DNA from 3 places in the Diaphorobacter sp. LI3 genome. Region 2 is predicted to be linked to each of the others. Evidence: predicted binding sites of a transcription regulator. Region 2 holds the regulator's gene; each other region holds the start of a gene.
What was found. The regulator FNR, encoded in region 2, switches genes on or off when oxygen is low (the NO sensors DNR and NnrR bind a similar motif). The targets are predictions, from matches to a motif close to TTGATNNNNATCAA.
Positions count from the first base shown of each region.

Region 1: cyoA (ubiquinol oxidase subunit II) is a predicted target of FNR. The motif match lies at 2,821-2,834, and genes of this name have one in related genera.
Region 3: MRB47_RS01335 (hemerythrin domain-containing protein) is a predicted target of FNR. The motif match lies at 3,046-3,059, and genes of this name have one in related genera.

Region 1 is NZ_CP094346.1:1,772,040-1,778,590, reverse strand. It holds gene MRB47_RS08250 (ExbD/TolR family protein) at 1-201, shown strand, start outside; gene tolA (cell envelope integrity protein TolA) at 223-1,194, shown strand; gene MRB47_RS08240 (MFS transporter) at 1,317-2,648, opposite strand; gene cyoA (ubiquinol oxidase subunit II) at 2,960-4,009, shown strand; gene cyoB (cytochrome o ubiquinol oxidase subunit I) at 4,071-6,077, shown strand; gene cyoC (cytochrome o ubiquinol oxidase subunit III) at 6,070-6,551, shown strand, end outside.
Region 2 is NZ_CP094346.1:3,365,716-3,372,266, reverse strand. It holds gene ccoN (cytochrome-c oxidase, cbb3-type subunit I) at 1-237, shown strand, start outside; gene ccoO (cytochrome-c oxidase, cbb3-type subunit II) at 257-889, shown strand; gene MRB47_RS15760 (cbb3-type cytochrome oxidase subunit 3) at 904-1,041, shown strand; gene ccoP (cytochrome-c oxidase, cbb3-type subunit III) at 1,071-1,985, shown strand; gene ccoG (cytochrome c oxidase accessory protein CcoG) at 2,070-3,512, shown strand; gene MRB47_RS15745 (FixH family protein) at 3,574-3,852, shown strand; gene MRB47_RS15740 (hypothetical protein) at 3,929-4,216, shown strand; gene fnr (fumarate/nitrate reduction transcriptional regulator Fnr) at 4,258-5,001, opposite strand; gene hemN (oxygen-independent coproporphyrinogen III oxidase) at 5,173-6,551, shown strand, end outside.
Region 3 is NZ_CP094346.1:282,502-289,052, reverse strand. It holds gene MRB47_RS01350 (SDR family oxidoreductase) at 1-716, shown strand, start outside; gene MRB47_RS01345 (MarC family protein) at 716-1,354, shown strand; gene MRB47_RS01340 (GGDEF domain-containing protein) at 1,358-2,290, opposite strand; gene MRB47_RS01335 (hemerythrin domain-containing protein) at 2,470-2,976, opposite strand; gene MRB47_RS01330 (hypothetical protein) at 3,630-5,537, opposite strand; gene MRB47_RS01325 (hypothetical protein) at 5,649-6,227, opposite strand; gene MRB47_RS01320 (CsbD family protein) at 6,304-6,519, opposite strand.

The DNA.
Region 1 (6,551 bases), 1.6 Mb from region 2:
GCCGACGGCAACGAACGCACCGTGCCGCTGCAAAACCTGGGCGCCACCGCCAAGAACTGGCTCAAGGACCAGCCAGAGGACACACCCGTGCTCATCAGCGCCGACAAGAACGTGTCGTACGACGCGGTGATGAAGGCCATGTCTGCGCTGCAACAGGCGGGCGTGGCACGCGTCGCCCTGGCGGTGAAGAGCGGCGGCTGACGAGAACTTTCACACGATCTAATGCACGCCACGAACGACCGCGACCAGTTTGCCCCGCCCCGCCCGCCCGGACGCATGCGGGCCATCGCCCTGGCGGTACTCGCCCATGCCGCGCTGATCGGCGCGCTGACCTGGGGCGTGAACTGGAAGAGCAGTTCCGACCAACCGGCGGTGGAGGCCGAACTCTGGTCTGCCGTCCCCCAGCAAGCGGCGCCGCGCGCCGTGGAGCCGCCCCTACCCCCTGCTCCGGCCCCTACCCCCGCACCAGAGCCCGCGCCCGCACCGCCGCCTCCACCGCCACCACCGCGTCCGGAGCAAGCCGACACGCGCGAGGCCGATATCGCCCTGCAGCAGCAGAAGAAGCGCCTGGAAGAAGAAAAGAAAAAGCGCGAACAGCAACTGGAGCGCGAGAAGCGCGAACGCGAGCGCAAGGAAGAAGAGCGCCGCGAGCGGCTGGAGCAGGAGAAGAAGGAACGCCTGCTGGCGCAGCAAAAGGCCGAGCGCGAGAAAGCCGAACGCGAAAAGGCCGAGAAGGAGAAGGCCGCCAAGGCCGAGCAGGACAAACAGAAGAAGCTGGCCGAGGACAAGCGCCGCAAGGCCGAGGAAGCCCGTGAAGCCAAGGAGGCCGAGGCGCGCCGCCAGGAGAACCTGCGCCGCATGCAGGGGCTGGCAGGCGCCACGGGCGGCGAGACCGCCACGGGCACCGCGCAGCGCAGCTCCGGCCCCTCGGGCAGCTACGGTGGCAAGGTGGCCGCCAAGGTACGCCCCAACATCGTCTATCCCGACACCATCTCGGGCAACCCGCGCGCCGAGGTCGAGGTGCGCGCCGCTCCGGACGGCACCATCGTCGGCGCGCGCATCACCCAGTCCAGCGGCAACAAGGCGTGGGACGACGCGGTGATTCGTGCGCTGCACCGCACGGAAACCCTGCCACGCGACGTGGACGGCCGCGTGCCGTCGTCCCTGGTGATCGGCTTCCGCCCGCGCGACTGAAGCAAAAAAGAGAGCTGCCTGCGCTTGTCCCTCAAGGGTTTCACATTGAAAACACTGTGAACCCTAGTTGCAGCAAGCGCCGGCAGCTATCATTTTCGAGAACAGCCGACAGCCAGTCGAACTCAGCTGCGCTGCTCGATGAGGCGATTGATACGCAACGCGCCGAGTGTGCAGACCACGCCCGACAGCAGATACAGCGTCACCGCCCCCAGCCCGAAACGTGCCGACAACCCCAGAGCCACCAACGGCGCGAAGGCCGCGCCGATCAGCCAGGCCAGGTCGGACGACAGTGCCGCCCCGGTGTAGCGGTGCAGGGTGGAGAAGTTGGCCGTCACCGTGCCCGATGCCTGGCCGTACGACAGGCCCAGCAGCACGAAGCCCAGCAGCAGGAACACCGTGCCGCCCACCGCGCCACCGCCCAGCAGCCAGGGTGTGGCCAGGCTGAACAGGCCAATCAGCACGGCCATGGAGCCCAGCAGGTTGCGCCGGCCCATGCGGTCGGCCAACCGCCCCGACACCACCACCGCGCCGATGGCCAGGAATGCGCCGGCGATCTGCACGCACAGCACCTCGGCCATGGAGCGGTCGGAGAACAGGGCGAACCACGACAGCGAGAACACCGTCACCACGTGAAAGAGTGCGAAGCTGGCCAGTGCCGCAAAGGCGCCCAGCACCACATTGCTCCCCTCTTCGCGCATCACGCGGGCCACGCCCACGGGCTCCAGTTCCTTCTCTTGCAGCAATTCGGCATAGGACTGCCCCACCACCAGGCGCAGCCGCGCAAACAGCGCCACCACGTTGATCGCAAAGGCCACGCAGAACGGGTAGCGCCAGCCCCAGGCCAGGAATTCTTCGCTGGAGAGGCTGCCGTACAGGTAGGCGAACAACCCGGCGGCCAATGCAAACCCTACGGGCGCGCCCAGTTGCCCCACCATGGAATACCAGCCGCGGCGCTCCGGCGGTGCCGCCATCGCCAGCAGCGACGGTAGCCCGTCCCAGGAGCCGCCCAGCGCCAGCCCCTGGCCGAAGCGCAGCACCGCCAGCGCCCCGGCGGCTGCCAGCCCCGCCACCTGGTAGCTGGGCAGGAAGGCCATGCTCACCGTACAGCCGCCCAGCAGGAACAGCGCCAGCGTCAGCTTGGTGCCGCGCCCCCAGCGCCGCTGCACGGCCATGGAGATGGCGGTGCCCAGCGGCCGGGCGATGAAGGCGATGGCAAAGATGGCAAAGGCCATGAGCGTGCCGTCCAGCCGCGACATGAAGGGGAACAACAGCGACGGGAAGACCAGCACGCAAGCGATCCCGAATACGAAGAAGTCGAAATACTCCGACGCGCGCCCGATGATCACGCCCACGGCGATCTCGCCCGGGGTGACGTCTTCGTCGGTGTGCGCGCGCGACAGCGATGCCGCGCTCTCGGGGCCGTAAACGGGGTATGCGACGGAACCGCTACTCATGACCGTACTCCTTGGCTTTGCAGACACAGCTCCGTTCTACACGCAAGCCCCGCGGTCAACAAGTACGCTTACACTGACGTCCCGCGCGGGAAAACCCTCACGCCCAGTCGGCCATCCGCGCCGCCATGGTCGCGCCTGCAGGCCGCATCCGGCCTGCCATCACGCCATAAGTTTGACCCTGGACAAAATGTCCAATCGACAAATGCGCTAGGCGTATTACATTCGTCTCCGTCCAGTAATTCGCGTTTACACCTAGCGCCGCGCCCGCCCGCGCGACGCAAGGCCGTGCACGCTTTTTGACACGCCTAGCAATGCTCCAACTGAAGAAACTCCGCGGGCCCACCTGGCTCGCCGCGGCTTTGGCCGCAGCCAGCCTGGCTGGTTGCAGCAAGGCCGTCGTATTAAACCCGGCGGGTGATATCGCTGCCCAGCAGGGCAACCTGGTGGTGACTGCCACGGTGCTGATGCTGATCGTCATCGTGCCGGTGATCCTGCTGACGCTGCTGTTCGCCTGGAAGTACCGCCAGGGCAACACCGACGCCGAGTACGACCCCGACTGGCACCACTCCACCTCGCTGGAGCTGGTGATCTGGAGCGTGCCGCTGATGATCATCATTGCCCTGGGCGCGCTGACCTGGATCGCTACCCACAAGCTGGACCCCTACCGCCCTCTGGACCGCATCGACGCCCAGCGCGCGCTGGCCGCCGACGTCAAACCGCTGGAAGTACAGGTGGTGGCCATGGACTGGAAGTGGCTGTTCTTCTACCCCGAGCAGGGCATTGCCACGGTGAACGAGGTGGCCGCGCCAGTGGACCGCCCGATCCTGTTCAAGCTCACCGCCACGTCGACCATGAACGCGTTCTACGTGCCCGACCTGGCCGGCATGATCTACGCCATGCCTGGCATGCAGACCGAGCTGAACGCCATCATCAACAAGCCCGGCGTGTTCCATGGCCTCGCCTCGCACTACAGCGGCCCCGGCTTCTCCGGCATGACCTTCAAGTTCCACGGCCTGAGCGATGCCGAGTTCGCCCAGTGGGTGGACAAGGCCAAGACTGAAGGCAAGCCCCTGGACAAGACCACCTACCTGCAACTGGCCAAGCCCAGCCAGCGCGACCCCGTGCAGCGCTTTTCCACCGTGGAAGACGGCCTGTACGGCAAGGTGCTCAACCGCTGCGTGGAAGACGGGCAGATGTGCATGCACGACATGATGGCCATCGACGCGCTCGGCGGCGAAGCCTTCGTCAAAGCCAACGGTCTGACGCTGCCGCAGGACGTATGCACCGCCGGCAACGCGCCACAGATCCTGGCCGCGCTGCAGCCCGCAGCCGCCCTCCCCGAGGCCACCACCCAACAGTGAATTTGACGGACCCGACGCGGGCGCCAAGCCGGCGCCGGGCCCATTAGCCAAGAGATTCGATATGTTGTCTGAACAAACTACCCCAGCCCACTGGCTGTTGGGCCGCATCACCTGGGACTCGATCCCGATGGCGCACGAGCCCATCGTGCTGTGGACCTTCATCGCGGTGGTCCTGGGTGGCATCGTGATGCTGGCCGGCCTCACCAAGTTCCGCCTGTGGGGCCCGCTGTGGCGCGACTGGATCTGCTCCATCGACCACAAGAAGATCGGCATCATGTACATGATCCTGGGCCTGGTCATGTTCCTGCGCGGCTTCGCCGACGCGGTGATGATGCGCCTGCAGCAGGCCATGGCTGTGGGCGAGAGCATGGGCTACCTGCCGCCGCACCACTACGACCAGATCTTCACGGCCCACGGCGTGATCATGATCTTCTTCGTGGCCATGCCCTTCGTCACGGGCCTGATGAACTACCTCGTGCCGCTGCAGATCGGCGCGCGCGACGTGTCGTTTCCCTTCCTGAACAACTTCAGCTTCTGGATGACCACCGGCGGCGCCGTGCTGGTGATGATCTCGCTGTTCCTGGGCGAGTTCTCCACCTCCGGCTGGCTGGCGCTGTCCAACCTCGGGGCGCAGGACCCTGGCGTGGGTCTCGACTATTACATCTGGGGCCTGCAGATTGCGGGGGTGGGCACCACCTTGTCGGGCATCAACCTGATCGTCACCATCATCAAGATGCGCGCGCCGGGCATGAACCTGATGAAGATGCCCGTGTTCACCTGGACCGCGCTGTGCACCAACGCGCTGATCGTCGCCTCGTTCCCCGTGCTGACGGCAGCGCTGGTGCTGATGTCGCTGGACCGCTATATCGGCACCAACTTCTTCACGAACGACCTGGGGGGCAACTCCATGCTGTACGTGAACCTGATCTGGATCTGGGGCCACCCCGAGGTCTACATCCTGGTGCTGCCGGCCTTCGGCGTGTTCTCCGAGGTCGTCGCCACGTTCTCGCGCAAGCGCCTGTTCGGCTACACCTCCATGGTGTACGCCACGGTGTGTATCACCATCCTGTCGTACCTGGTGTGGCTGCACCACTTCTTCACCATGGGCTCGGGCGCCACGGTTAACACCTTCTTCGGCATCACGACGATGATCATCTCGATCCCGACGGGCGCCAAGATCTTCAACTGGCTGTTCACCATGTACAAGGGCCGCATCCGCTTCAGCGTGCCCATGCTGTGGACGGTGGGCTTCATGTGCACCTTCGCCATCGGCGGCATGACTGGCGTGCTGCTGGCCGTGCCCCCGGCCGACTTCGTGCTGCACAACAGCCTGTTCCTGGTCGCGCACTTCCACAACGTGATCATCGGCGGCGTGGTGTTCGCCGTGTTCGCTGCCATCAACTTCTGGTTCCCCAAGGCCTTCGGTTTCCGCCTGATCGAGTCCTGGGGCAAGGCATCGTTCTGGTTCTGGTTGACTGGCTTCTGGGTCACGTTCACGCCGCTGTACATCCTGGGCCTGATGGGCATCACACGCCGCGTCAACCATGTGGAAGACGCTTCGCTGCACATCTGGTTCATCATCTCCGCGGTGGGCGTATGCCTGATCGCGGCGGGCATCGCCTGCTTCTTCATCCAGCTGTTCGTGAGCTACCTCAAGCGCGACCAGCTGCGCGACGTGACCGGCGACCCCTGGGACGGCCGCACGCTGGAGTGGGCCACCTCCTCGCCCCCGCCGCAGTACAACTTCGCCTTCACGCCCGTGGCGCACGAGATCGACGCCTGGTGGGACATGAAGAAGCACGGCTACAAGCGCCCGCTGACCGGCTTCCAGCCCGTCCACATGCCCGCCAACACTGGCGCCGGCGTGGTGATCGCCGCGCTGTCCACCGTGTTCGGTTTCGCCATGATCTGGCACATGTGGCCGCTGGCGATCGCCTCGTTCGCCGCGACCGTGCTGGCCTCGATCATCCACACCTTCAACTACAAGCGTGACTACTACATTCCGGCAGCCGAAGTGGCCGCCACGGAAGACGCACGCACCAAGCAGCTTGCCGCAGCCCATGTCTAATACGCACACCCTCCAAGCGGGCGGCACCGCCGCCCTGGCACCGCGCGAGTACCACCTCGCGCATGAGCCCCACCCTGAGAACGGCACGTCCCTGGGCTTCTGGCTCTACCTGATGAGCGACTGTCTCATCTTCGCAGCGCTGTTCGCCACGTACGGCGTGCTGGGCCGCAGCTACGCTGCGGGCCCCACGGGCGCGCAGCTGTTCGACTTGTCTCTGGTAGCCATCAACACGGCCTTCCTGCTGACGTCGTCCATCACCTTCGGCTTTGCCATGCTGCAAAAGCAGGCGGGCAACGCGCGCGGCACGCTGGCCTGGCTGGCCGTCACCGGCCTGCTGGGCCTGGCCTTCCTGGGCGTGGAGCTGTATGAGTTCGCACACCTGATCCACCAGGGCGCGACACCCCAGCGCAGCGCGTTCCTGTCGGCCTTCTTCACGCTGGTGGGCACGCACGGACTGCACGTGACCTTCGGCCT
Region 2 (6,551 bases):
TGGATTGCTGGCGTGATGCAAGGTCTGATGTGGCGCGCCGTGAACCCCGACGGCACGCTGACCTATACCTTCGTGGAAGGCGTCAAGGCGACCTATCCGTTCTACGCGATCCGCTTCTTTGGCGGTCTGCTGTACCTCGGCGGTATGTTGGTGATGGCATGGAATGTCTGGGTGACGGCGATCTCCGGACGCTCCGTCAAGGTGGCCATTCCCGCCGTGAAACCCGCTCACGCCTGAAGTTCGGAGGGTCAACTACATGTCCAATACGCATAACAAAGCATCCACCGGCTTCACGCACGAGAAGGTCGAAACCAGCAACTTCCTGATGATCGTGCTGATCTTGCTGGTTGTGGCCGTCGGCGGCCTGGTGGAAATCGTTCCTCTGTTCTTTCAAAAATCGACGACTGAGGCCGTTCAAGGCGTGAAGCCTTACACGGCAGTGCAATTGATCGGACGCGATATCTACCTGCGCGAGGGTTGCTACAACTGCCACTCGCAGATGATCCGTCCGTTCCGTGCGGAAACCCTGCGTTATGGCCACTACTCGGTGGCTGGCGAGTTCGTCTACGACCATCCCTTCCAATGGGGTAGCAAGCGCACTGGGCCCGACCTGCATCGCGTGGGTGGAAAGTACAGCGATGAATGGCATCGCATTCACCTGAACAATCCGCGCGACGTGGTGCCCGAATCCAATATGCCCGCCTATCCCTGGCTGGAAAAGAACCAGATCGATCCTTCCGTCGTCGCTCCTCGCATGAAGGCATTGCGCACGGTCGGCGTCCCGTATACGGATGAGGAGATCGCCAGCGCCGCCGAGCAGGTCAAGGGCAAGACAGAGATGGATGCCGTGGTGGCCTATCTCCAGGTTTTGGGCCGTGCGCTCAAGTAATCGAGGAACTGGTCATGGACATCACCACCATGCGTATCGTGGCCACGCTGGCGTCGCTGGCGTGTTTCGTGGGCATCTGGTTCTGGGCCTTCATGCGCCGCAACCGGGCCCGGTTCGAGGAGGCAGCACAGTTGCCCTTCGCCGAGGACTGAAGAAGTCTCCACAAGAAAAGAGATAACCCATGAGCGATTTCACGAGTAACTTCTGGTCCTTCTACGTGGCCGGAATCACCATCATCGGTATCGTGGCCTGCGGCTTGCTGCTGTGGATCACGTCCCGCAAGAAGGTCGAGGCTACGGCCGACAACACCACCGGTCACGTCTGGGACGAAGACCTGACGGAAATGAACAACCCCATGCCCCGTTGGTGGATGTGGCTGTTCATCATCACGCTGGTATTCGGTGCTGGCTATCTGGCTGCCTATCCCGGATTGGGGACCTTTAAGGGTAAGTTGGGCTGGACGCAGCTGGGCGAGTACCAAGCCGAAGTGGACAAGGCTAACGCAGAGTTGCAGCCCCTGTATGCGCGGTTCGAGGCCATGCAGCCCCAAGAGATGGCGGCCGACACAGCGGCCATGGCAATTGGTGAGCGTCTGTTCATGAACAACTGCGCGCAGTGTCATGGTTCCGATGCCCGCGGCAGCAAGGGCTTCCCCAACCTGGCCGACGGTGACTGGCTGCACGGCGGTGCGCCTGATCAGATCCAGAAGACCATCCACGATGGGCGCATTGGCGTCATGCCTCCCATGGCGGCCGCCGTGGGCTCGCCGGAAGATGTGCGCAACCTCGCCCACTATGTCCTGAGCCTGTCGGGAAGCCCGCATGACTCCCTGAAGGCGTCTCTGGGCAAGTCGAAGTTCACTGCGTGCGCTGCATGCCACGGGATGGACGGCAAAGGCAATGTGGCCCTGGGTGCCCCTAATCTGACGGATGACATCTGGCTGCATGGCTGGGGCGAAGCTGCCATCACCGCTATGATCAACAATGGCAAGACCAACGAGATGCCTGCCCAAACGGGCAAGTTGACCGATGCACAGATCAAGGTGTTGACGGCATACGTCTGGGGTTTGTCCAATAAGGCCGGCGCCCCGCGCTGATGCTCCCTGTGCGGCCGGCTCCCCGTCGAGGGGCGCCGGCCGTTTTGCGTTTTGGAAGTTGCACTTCCTTTTTGAGATTCCACCATGAAGCCAGCCGAAGGTCAGCCCCGTAAGGTGATTCCTATCACGCCAGTGGGGGCCGAAAGTTCGCAGACCGAGGTCATTTCGCTCTATGAGGCGCAAAAGAAAATTTATCCACGCTCGATAAGTGGAGTGTTCGCCCGTTGGCGTTGGGCGATGGTGTTTCTGACACAGCTGGTTTTCTATGGCCTGCCATGGCTGGAGTGGGGCCAGCGCCAAATGGTGCTCTTTGACCTCGGAGCACGCCGTTTCTATATTTTTGGTTTGGTGCTTTACCCGCAGGACTTCATTTATCTGACGGGTTTGCTGATTATTTCCGCGCTGTCGCTTTTTCTGTTTACCGCAGTGGCGGGACGCCTGTGGTGCGGCTTCTCCTGTCCCCAGACCGTATACACGGAAATGTTCATGTGGATCGAGCACAAAGTCGAAGGCGACCGCAGTGCCCGTATGCGCCTGGACAATGGTCCGTGGACATTTGAGAAGATCTGGAAAAAAACTGTCAAGCAAGCCATTTGGATTGCGGTCGCGTTCTGGACCGGCTTCACCTTCGTGGGCTATTTCGTTCCGATTCGCGAGCTGGGGGAAGAGTTGCTGGCCCTGCAAGGAGGGTGGCAGATATTCTGGGTGATCTTCTATGGGTTGGCCACGTACGGCAACGCAGGATTCCTGCGCGAGCAGGTGTGCAAATACATGTGCCCTTATGCGCGTTTCCAAAGCGCAATGTTCGACAGGGACACGCTGGTCGTCTCTTACGATCCCGAGCGCGGCGAGCCTCGCGGGCCCCGTAACAAGACCGTAGATCACAAAGCTGCGGGACTGGGTGACTGCATCGATTGCACGCTGTGTGTCCAGGTCTGCCCAACGGGTATCGATATTCGCAACGGACTGCAATACGAATGCATTGGTTGCGGTCTCTGCGTGGACGCTTGCAATACCGTGATGGATAAGATGAAGTATCCGCGCGGGCTGATTCGCTTCTCGACGCAGAACGGCGTCAAGAACCACTGGACCCAATCGCAAATGCTCAAACGCGTGCTGCGACCCCGTGTGTTGTTCTATTCAGCGGTGCTGGTGGTGTTGTGCATTGGCATGCTGGCCAGCTTGGTGGTACGCACCCCGTTGAAGGTGGACATCGTGCGCGACCGCGCTGCGCTCTCGCGCATCGTGGCGGGAGGCAAGCTGGAAAATATCTACCGGCTGCAGATCATGAACGCCACGGAGGGGGCGCAGCGCTACACCATCAGCGCCCACGGTATGGAAGGGCTGGAAGTGGCGTCCGAGACCGCAATTGACATTGGACCGGCGGAATCGCGATGGGTGGTTGTCCGTCTTCAAATTCCGTATGGCTCAGCATCTCCTGGATCGCATACGGTGTATTTCGATATTCAAGCGCAGGGTGATAAAGCCCAAGTGGCAGAGAAATCCGTGTTCCTTGTACCCCGCTGAAGGCGGTCGTGGAATGCAAATGAACAAGCTGTGCTCATAAACGAGCGAGGAGTTGGTATAAATGTCGAGTAATTCCCCCATGAATCTGGAAGACGCAGGAAAGCCTTGGTGGACGTTTGGCCATGTCTGGCTTGTCATCGCGGGGCCGGTGATTGTCATCATTGCGGGCTTCGTGACCCTCTGGCTGGCCGTGAGCCAACCCGACCCCGTCATCGCGGAAGACTATTACCAACGGGGCTTGAACATCAACGAGACCCTGAAGGAGTCTGGGGGCGACATGACGCCTGCCATGAAGGGGCGCAACCATGCAGCTACTCCGCTGGAGGATCAACCGCGCTGACCGGCAGGGCGAGTCCTCTTTGCATGCCGGAGAACAGATGCTAGGCTGTCAACTACACTTGCTAGGAGATGGGCGAATGTGGATGCAACGATTGATGTGGATCGCGTGGCCGGCCTTTTTGATGGCGGGCGTCATGGAAATGGTAGTGTTCGCCTTCGTGGATCCAGAAGCGCTGCAGTGGTTTGATCAACCCCTGCATCTCTCGCGCGAAGGTGTGTATACCATCGCCTTCTTCACGTTCTGGGTCGTACTCATGGCTTCCAGCGCATTGACGACGCTGTTGTCACTCTCGCCCTTTGAGTTGAATCGCTGCCCCGTGCCCAAAGGGGCGCGGCCGGCTGATTGCGCCAAATACGTTTCCTGATCTTTCCGCCGATCAGTTATGAATGAACAAAAAACCGAGGCTTAATGGCAGGCTTGCTGGCTGTTGACAATGCGCTTCAGCGCATCGGTATCGACGATGCGCACATGGCGCTGTTTTACTTCCACAATACCTTCTTCCACGAACTTGGAAAACGTGCGGCTGACGGTTTCCAGTTTCAATCCCAGGTAGCTGCCGATCTCTTCGCGTGTCATGCGCAGCACCAATTCGGATTGTGAGAAACCCCGGGCATGCAAGCGTTGTACGAGATTCAACAGGAATGCGGCAAGGCGTTCCTCGGCACGCATACTCCCCAGCAACAGCATGACCCCATGCTCACGAACAATCTCGCGGCTCATGATCTTGTGCACATGGTGCTGTAGTGCCGTTACTTCGCGCGACAACTCTTCAATACGGTCGAAGGGCATGACGCATACTTCGGCGTCTTCAAGCGCCACCGCATCGCAAGTGTGGCGGTCGCTCACGATGCCATCCAGGCCGATGATCTCGCCCGCCATTTGAAAACCCGTCACTTGATCGCGACCGTCTTCGGTGGCGACACAGGTCTTGAAGAATCCGGTGCGGATGGCAAAAAGGGATGTGAAGGGTTCACCGTTCCGGAAAAGCGTGCCGCCACGCTTGATCTTGCGTCGTACAGCAACAATGTCATCGATGCGCTTGAGTTGCTGGTCGTCCAGACCCACGGGCATGCACAGCTCACGCAGATTGCAGTTTGAGCAGGCAACTTTGATGGTCTGGAGATTCGTATGCATGGGAACCCTGTTCATGGCTTGAGCTTACCTCTGAACGGCTGGGAGACATGGAATGCCGTAGGCCGTTGGACGACTTTGAGCCGAAGTCAAATTGTCGCCACAAGGACCTTATGGGCGCTTGATCAACGTCAAGGACTCATGGGGGACTCTACGGCACAGTGATATGAAAGTGCAAGGAATCCCGTCATGACCGTTGTTACAACAGAGCTCCTGCGTCGTTTTGACGTCCCAGGGCCGCGCTACACCTCTTATCCGACTGCTGATCGTTTTGTCGAGGCTTTTGGCGAGCGGGAATACATCCTTGCGCTGCAGCAGCGTCGCGTGGGTTCGGTAGCCAAGGCGATGCCTTTGTCGCTTTATGTCCACATCCCGTTTTGTGAATCGCTGTGCTATTACTGCGCGTGTAACAAGATCATTACCCGGCATCCAGAGCGGGCAGAGGTCTACTTGCGTTACCTCAGCCGTGAGATCGACCTGCATACGGCGCACTGCGGTGTGGGTCAGCATGTGAGCCAGCTGCATTTCGGCGGAGGCACGCCTACTTTTCTGACGGATGACGGTTTGCGCGAACTGATGGGCATGCTGAGGCGCAGTTTCGTCCTCGTTCCGGGGGGGGAGTACTCCATAGAAGTGGACCCCCGGACCGTGGATGAAGCGCGGCTGGGATTGTTGGCGGAGCTGGGTTTCAATCGCCTGAGCTTTGGCGTGCAGGATTTCGACCCTGAAGTACAAAAGGCCGTGCACCGCATTCAGCCTGCCGAAAAGGTGTTCGCGTTGGTCGATGCGGCTCGGAAGCTCGGGTTTGAATCGGTGAACGTGGATTTGATCTACGGGCTGCCGCGCCAGACACCGGAGTCGTTTGATCGCACCTTGGAGCAGGTAGCCGAGTTGCGGCCAGACCGGATCGCGCTGTATGCGTACGCTCACTTGCCAGAACGCTTCAAATCGCAGCGACGCATCATCACGGCCGAGTTGCCCATGGCTTCGGCCAAGGTGTCCATGTTGGCCCGGTCACTTGATGTGTTCCAGGAAGCCGGCTACGTCTACGTGGGCATGGACCATTTCGCTCTGCCAGACGATGCGCTGGCGGTGGCCAAGCGGCAAGGCAGGCTGCACCGCAACTTCCAAGGCTATAGCACGCAGCCCGATTGCGACCTGATTGGTCTGGGTGTTTCTGCCATCGGGCGCGTGGGCGCTACTTACAGCCAAAATGTGAAAACGCTGGACGAGTATTACGACTGCATTAACCAGGGGCATTTGCCTGTGGTGCGCGGGCTGGCGTTGACCAAGGACGACTTAGTGCGCCGCGCAGTCATCATGGCGTTGATGTGCCAAGGTGAATTGCTGTTTGAGCCGTTGGAACAGTCCTGGCTGATTGATTTCCGCAGTTATTTCGATGCGGAATTACAGCAACTGCAAGAAATGGCGGCTCAGGGCTTGGTGAAAATCAGCGATGAGGGCGTTGAAGTCACGCCCATGGGGTGGTATTTCGTGCGCGGCGTGGCCATGGTGTTCGACAAGTATCTACAGGCTGACCGCAACCGCGCTCGCTTTTCCCGGATTAT
Region 3 (6,551 bases), 1.1 Mb from region 2:
GCCGGGGCATCGGCGCTGCCGCCGCCTTATTGGCCGCGCAGCGCGGCTGGGCCGTGGCCATCAACTACCTGCGCCACGCCGAAGCCGCGAACGGCGTGGTGCGCCAGATCGAGGCCGCGGGCGGGCGCGCCATCGCCGTGCAGGCCGATGTGGCGGTGGAGGCCGACGTAGTGACTCTGTTCGAGACCGTGGACCACCGCCTGGGGCGCCTCACGGCACTGGTGAACAACGCGGGCGTGGTGGACCGCCCTGCCCGCGTGGACGAGATGCACGGCGAGCGCCTGCGGCGCATGTTCAGCATCAACGTGCTGGGCGCCTTCTACTGCGTGCGCGAGGCGGTGCTGCGCATGAGCACGCGCCATGGCGGTGCTGGTGGCAGCATCGTCAACGTGTCCAGCATCGCGGCCCGGCTGGGTGCACCCCATCAGTACGTGGACTATGCGGCGTCCAAGGGCGCGCTGGACACGCTCACCATAGGCCTGGCGCACGAGGTGGGCGGCGAGGGCATCCGCGTGAATGCCGTGCGCCCCGGCCTGATCGACACCGATATCCACGCCAGCGGCGGCCTGCCCCACCGCGTGCGCGACCTGGCAGGCCAGGTGCCCATGGGGCGCGGCGGCACGCCCGAGGAAGTGGCCGAGGCCATCGTGTGGCTGATGTCGGACGCGGCCAGCTACACCTCGGCCACGCTCATGGACATTGCCGGGGGCCGCTGATGGACTTGAAGCCGCTCATCACGCTGCTGGCCATCGTGAATCCATTGGCCATCGTGCCGTTCTTCATCCACTACACCAGCGGTTTCAACGCCGCGCAGCGCCGGCGCACCGTCCAGGTGGCGGCGTTCAGCGCGTTTTGCGTGATCGCGGCCTGCGCGCTCGTCGGCCTGCAGATCCTGGACTTCTTCAACATCTCGCTGCAGAGCTTCCAGGTGGGCGGGGGCATGCTGCTGCTGATCAGCGCCATGAACATGCTCAATGCGCAGCCGGCCGAGGCCAAGCCGCACACCCACGAGCTGGAGCAGGGCGCCGAGAAGGCGGCTGCGGGCAGCAGCATCGCCGTGGTGCCGCTGACCATCCCGCTGCTCACGGGGCCGGCGGCCATGTCCACCGTGGTGATCTACGCCGACCGCGCGCAGAGCATCTGGCAGCACCTGGCGCTGGTGGGCTACGGCGTGGTGGTGGGCGCGGCCACGGCGCTGTGCTTTGCACTGGCCGAGCCCATCGAGCGCGTGCTCGGCAAGACGGGCATCAACGTGATGACGCGGCTCATGGGGCTGATCCTCGCGGCGCTGGCCGTGGAGGTGATGGCCGACGGGCTGAGCAAGCTGTTTCCGGTGCTGGCCGCGCGTTCATAGCGGTCAGGCCGTGGCCTCGATGCGGTTGCGCCCCGCGTGCTTGGCACGGTAAAGGCAGCGGTCCACCGTTTCCAGGAACCGCTTGGAGTCATCCTGCGTGCCGGGCAGAGCCGTGCCCATGCCCACGCTCACCGTGAGCTGCTGGCCCAGGGGCGAAGCCGCATGGACGATACCGGCGTGGGCCACCTCCTGCATGCAGCGCTGCGCCACCGCGCGCGCGGAAGATGCGTCCGCGCCGGGCAGCAGCAGCACGAACTCCTCGCCGCCGTAGCGCGCCAGGCAGTCGCGCGGGCGGTGGGCGGCCTGCTGCAGCGCGCGGGCCACGCGCCGCAGGCACTCGTCGCCCTCCACGTGGCCGTACTGGTCGTTGTAGCTCTTGAAGAAATCCACATCGAACATCAGCAGCGACAGCGGCTCGCCGGTGCGCTGCGCCTCCTGCCATTCGCGCTCGTACACCGCGTCGAACTTGCGGCGGTTGTTCACACCCGTGAGCCCGTCGCGGAATGACAGTTCCTGCAGCTCCTGCTGCAGTTGCAGCAGCTGGTGTTCGTTCTGCTTGCGCTCGGTGATGTCGAACATGAAGCCCACGAGCGACACCACATTGCCCTGCAAGTCGCGCACCACATGCACCACGTCGCGGATCCACACGTAATCCCCGCCTGTGGTGAGCGCGCGGTAGTCCGCCTCGTGGTCCACGCCCGACTGGGATTGCGAAATGCAGAAGTTGACCACCCGGTCCCGGTCGTCGGGGTGCATGCGGTCGGCCCAATCCTGCACGGTGCGCCAGCTGGTGGGCGCCCAGCCCAGCAGGTCCTCGATCTGCGGCCCGATGTAGGCAAAGGTCGCCGTGGCCCAGTCGATCTTCCACGGAATGGCGCGCGTGGATTCGAGCAGGGTGCGATAGAGCGCGCTTTCGGGTGGTTCATGCGGCGTCATGGGGGCTCCGGCTGGCCGTGAAAACGCAGCAAGCTTAGCAGGGCGACGCGACAGCAACCGTGGCGGGCGCGGGACGCCACGCCGCGCCACTCCGGCACAACCTGTCGCCAAGCGCCACACGCACCCGGCGCGGCGCCGCACCGCCCCAGTTTTGCAGTTCTGCTGAGCTGGCCGATCGTTCAAGCCGCGGCGGCGGGCTGGGCGGATGTGTCATCACCCGAAGAGCAGGCCCCACCGCAGCCATGGATCAGATCGTCGGGCAGCGCGCCCGGCGTCTGCACGCTGCCCGTGGCGGGATCGAAGCCCACGCGGCGCAGGTGCTGGGCGAGGGACGCGTCCATGGCGTCCGTATGCTGGGGGAACCATACGGCCAGCTCTGCAGCCATCTCGCGCAGGACATGCAGCTCGCCCTGGCGCGCGCGGTCGGTGCCCTCGCGCATGATCTTGAGCACCACCTGGTGCTGCGTGCTGTGGCAGTTGCCCGCGGCAAAGCGGGTGGCCTGCATCCAGCGGTCCTCCTGGGCGAAGTGAGCGTCGGTGTGCGCCACTAGGTCTTCCCAGGCACCGATGAGCGCCGCGTCATCGGCGCTCTCCACGGCCTGCAGCAGTGCCACGAATTCCTGGTGCGTGTGGTCCATCTGCGGCAGATCCAGTGCGAGTTCCTCGGACCATTGCAATGCGGCCATGGGCGGTCTTTCCTTCCTGTGCGGCGTTGTGAAGCGGCGCGAGCTTAAGAAAAACCGCCACCGGCGGTATTGACACATGTCATGTCGGCGCCGCTGGTGGGGGACAAAAAAAGCCCCGCCAGAGGCCTAGCCGTTCCGTTAAGGTGTTGCTAAGCCCTTGATTCAAGCCCCTCTGCTTCGGCACGAGGGGCTTCGTTTCTTTGGTCGCTATAAGGGACATGCTGAATTTCAAGCCCCTTTCCCTAGGCGTCGCGCTCGTGTGTGCCGCCAGCTTCCTCACTGCCTGCAACGACGAGCCCGCTCCGGACTTCAGGGGCAGCACTCCCGTGGCATACGGCAATCGGACTGTCTCTCTGAGCGTTGAGGCTTGGCGAGACAATGGCAGCCAGCCTTGTCGTGTCCTTATCAGAGGCGCTGAAGTAACAAATTGGGTCAAACCAACCGGTATTCTGCCGCGGATGACCCTAGCCCCGGCAGTAGTGCTGGCCTGCACAGGGCGGAGCCCGTACCTTTCCTCGGTGAGCGGCGAGGGTGAAGGGGGTGTAGCCGAATGGGAAGAGTCCTCGGGGCCTGAATCGGGAGCCCCCCTCTCTGTCTACCAAGTGCGAGTGAGCTCCCTGACTGCGGACCAAGCTCACCTCGAACTACGGGTCCTACGCGGCAAGTGACTCGCTTGCGTGAGCCACGGGGCCGGAGGGCTTGAGCGACCGAGCGGCAGGCGCGCGGCGTCTTTCGGGCGGTTCGGGAGTGAAATAGATGATGTCTTCGGGCGCTATGGGTCCGCGCGCCAGCCCCAGCCGCATTGCCGGCGTTTTCCCGTCCCGGCCAACCTCGCAGTAGTTGAAGTACGTCCGGAAGATGCCGAGCACCTTCACCAGGACTTCGGGGTTGTAGGCGCTCTTCCCGAACCAGAGACGTCGGTCGGTGTTGGCGCTGGCCACCGCGCGTTCTGCCAGCGTGAGGCCTCGCCGGACCTGCATAAAGAAGCGGTCGACAGCGGTAAGGGTGGCTTTCAGGTGCAGTAGCGCCTGGTGGCTAAGCTGGAGCCGACGCTTGTCCGGTTCGGTTTCGACCGGGTCGATATCGGTCAGCCAGCAAACGGATTTCTCAGGCTCACGCATCTCCGATATGGGATGGCGGAACCAGCGGTCCCCCCACTTGCCGATGGCAACCATGCGCGCCAGTTCTTCCTCGGCAGCCAGAAGTTCTGCAGCCTCAGGGGTTACCCCGTATTTCTCCGCTAAGCGCGCCAGACGCCGCTTGGTTGCACCAACCAGCGCGCGCTTCATGTCCACTGACATATCTTTGAGCACCTTGACATAGAAAGCGTCAGCCGTCCGGTCCAGAACCCTTTTCGGCACGGCCGTCAGAATGGCCGCACGTATGCCCGACTCCTGGTCTGTGAAGAAGCGAATCTTCTTGGCACGGCAGAGCAGTCGAGTGACAAGCTGGATGTGGGCGTACATCACCACTTGCTCATGCAGCAGCATGCCCTTTACGGGGGCACGGGATGAGTTCGCGGGGCCTTCACCATCTTCTATATCGGGGCGACCTAAGGCTGCGTCGTACGTCTCTTCGATGACCGATTCCATAGGCTTTCGGGAGGTACCTCCGCGAGGCGCCGCCCTCTCAGCCGCAGCATTCCAATCAGCCGGTAGCCAGACTCTCGCGTAGCGGCGAAACGCTCTGGCAAGTGCATGGTCGCCAAAGCGAACCATGTCCTTCTCTACGTCAGCAGAGTCCAGCGCAGGGTCAAAGTTGACGTTGACCCCGAACACATAGCCCGTAGCCTGGTCGGCCGTTGCAATGGACAGCAAAAGTGTGTTCTTTCGCACCTTCTTAGAGTGCCAGTTCACCACCAGCTTTTGCCGGTCAACCGACAGATATCTTGAGCCTAGGTCGTCGCGTCCCATGAGGGTTCGCTCACGCTCGCCGGCGAACATCTGGGCCTGCTCATAGAGGAAGTCGATGCGGTCGTATAGCTGGCTGGGGGAGATATCGAGGACCTTGATGATGCGCCGCAGCGGCATGGCGTTCATCAGATGCACCAAGATATCGCGATTGGAGTGACTGCGACGTTGGCGCTTGGTTGACCGGCCGCCGAAGGAGAACGCCTTCTTGCAGCCGACACACTTGAACCGGGGAGTTCCGTGGGCGTTGGTGCCGAAGCGAGTCACATTCTCAAGGGATGGCGCCCCCTCCGATAGAGAGCAGGCCTCGTTCGGACACTGCGGGAGTACTGGTTCAAGGTACTCCGACATGCGCATAAGCTCCTCGGCAATCGCCAAGTTGCTCTGCATAGGGGTGATTTCCTCGCACAGGCGGCACTTCAGTGCCGGCTGGTCCTTACCGGTAGCGACCACGGTGTAGTCGCCTGGGCCAACGGAAGAAGCTGGAGTACCGGCCCCGCCTCGGGCAACCGCAAGCTTGGGCGGTACGCCGAAGTTACCGCACTTGGGGTTCTTGCAGTGATTGACTTGAATACCCGCCGCGGCCGGCGGAAATCTAGGCGGCCACTTAGTCGGCTTTACTGAAGTTGGATGAGATTTTTCCTTGGACAAAGAAACGCCCTAGTCGTTGACTAGGGCGGAATTTTGAGCCATTACAGCTTTCTTAGCAACACTTTAACAGAACGGCTAGCGCCAGAGGCGGGGCTGCACATATTTGCCGGTTTATTGGCCGTGGGTGCGCTTGGCATCGGCCACGCACTTGTCCTTGGCGTCACCGCTCATGGTGTCGCAGCGCTCCTTGGCGGCCTTGTAGTTGGCTTCGCGCTGGGCCTCTGCGGCGTCCTTCTTGGCCTCTGCGACATCGGCGCGCTTCTCGGCGGTGGAGTCGGCGGGCTTGGCCTGCGCGCGCTGCACCTTGGCATTTTCCTTGGCGGCCACATGGGCGGCCTTGGCGTCCTTCACGCAAATGTCCTTGGCGTCGCCCTTCTGGTCGTCGCATTTTTCCTTGGCCACTTCATAGTCAGCGTCGGCACGGGCCTCGTTCACGTTGTAGGTGGCCTTGTCGCTGGGCTTGTACTGGGCTTCCAACTCGGCCTTGGCCACCTTCTCGCGGCCCTTGGCCTCCTTCATGCAGACGTCCTTGGCGTTGCCCTGCAGGGTGTCGCACTGCGCCTTGGCGGCCTTGTAGTCAGCGCCGATGCGGTCCTTGCCGGCGTTGTGTTCCTCCTTGGTCATGGCCATGCCCGAAGTGGCCATCAGGGCAGCGGCCGCCAGGGCCAGCAGATTGCGTGCGTTTTTCATGGAATGTCCTCCGGATGAATGTGATGGAAATTGAATCCCGCAGGGCGCGCGAGTCGTGCCCCTGCGGCGCGTTGCGTCAGTCGTAGCGGAAGTCGGGGTTGCGCTGTTCCCAGCCCTTGAGCTGTTCCTCGGCTGCCTCCCGGGCCAGCCCGTGGCGCTCCTGCAGCTTGCCCAGCAGCTGGTCGCGCTTGCCGGCGATGATGTCCAAATCGTCGTCGGTCAGCTTGCCCCATTGCTCCTTCACTTTGCCCTTGAACTGCTTCCAGTTGCCTTCAATGCGGTCTTCGTTCATACGTCACTCTCCTGTGGCGGTTGTTGAGGGAT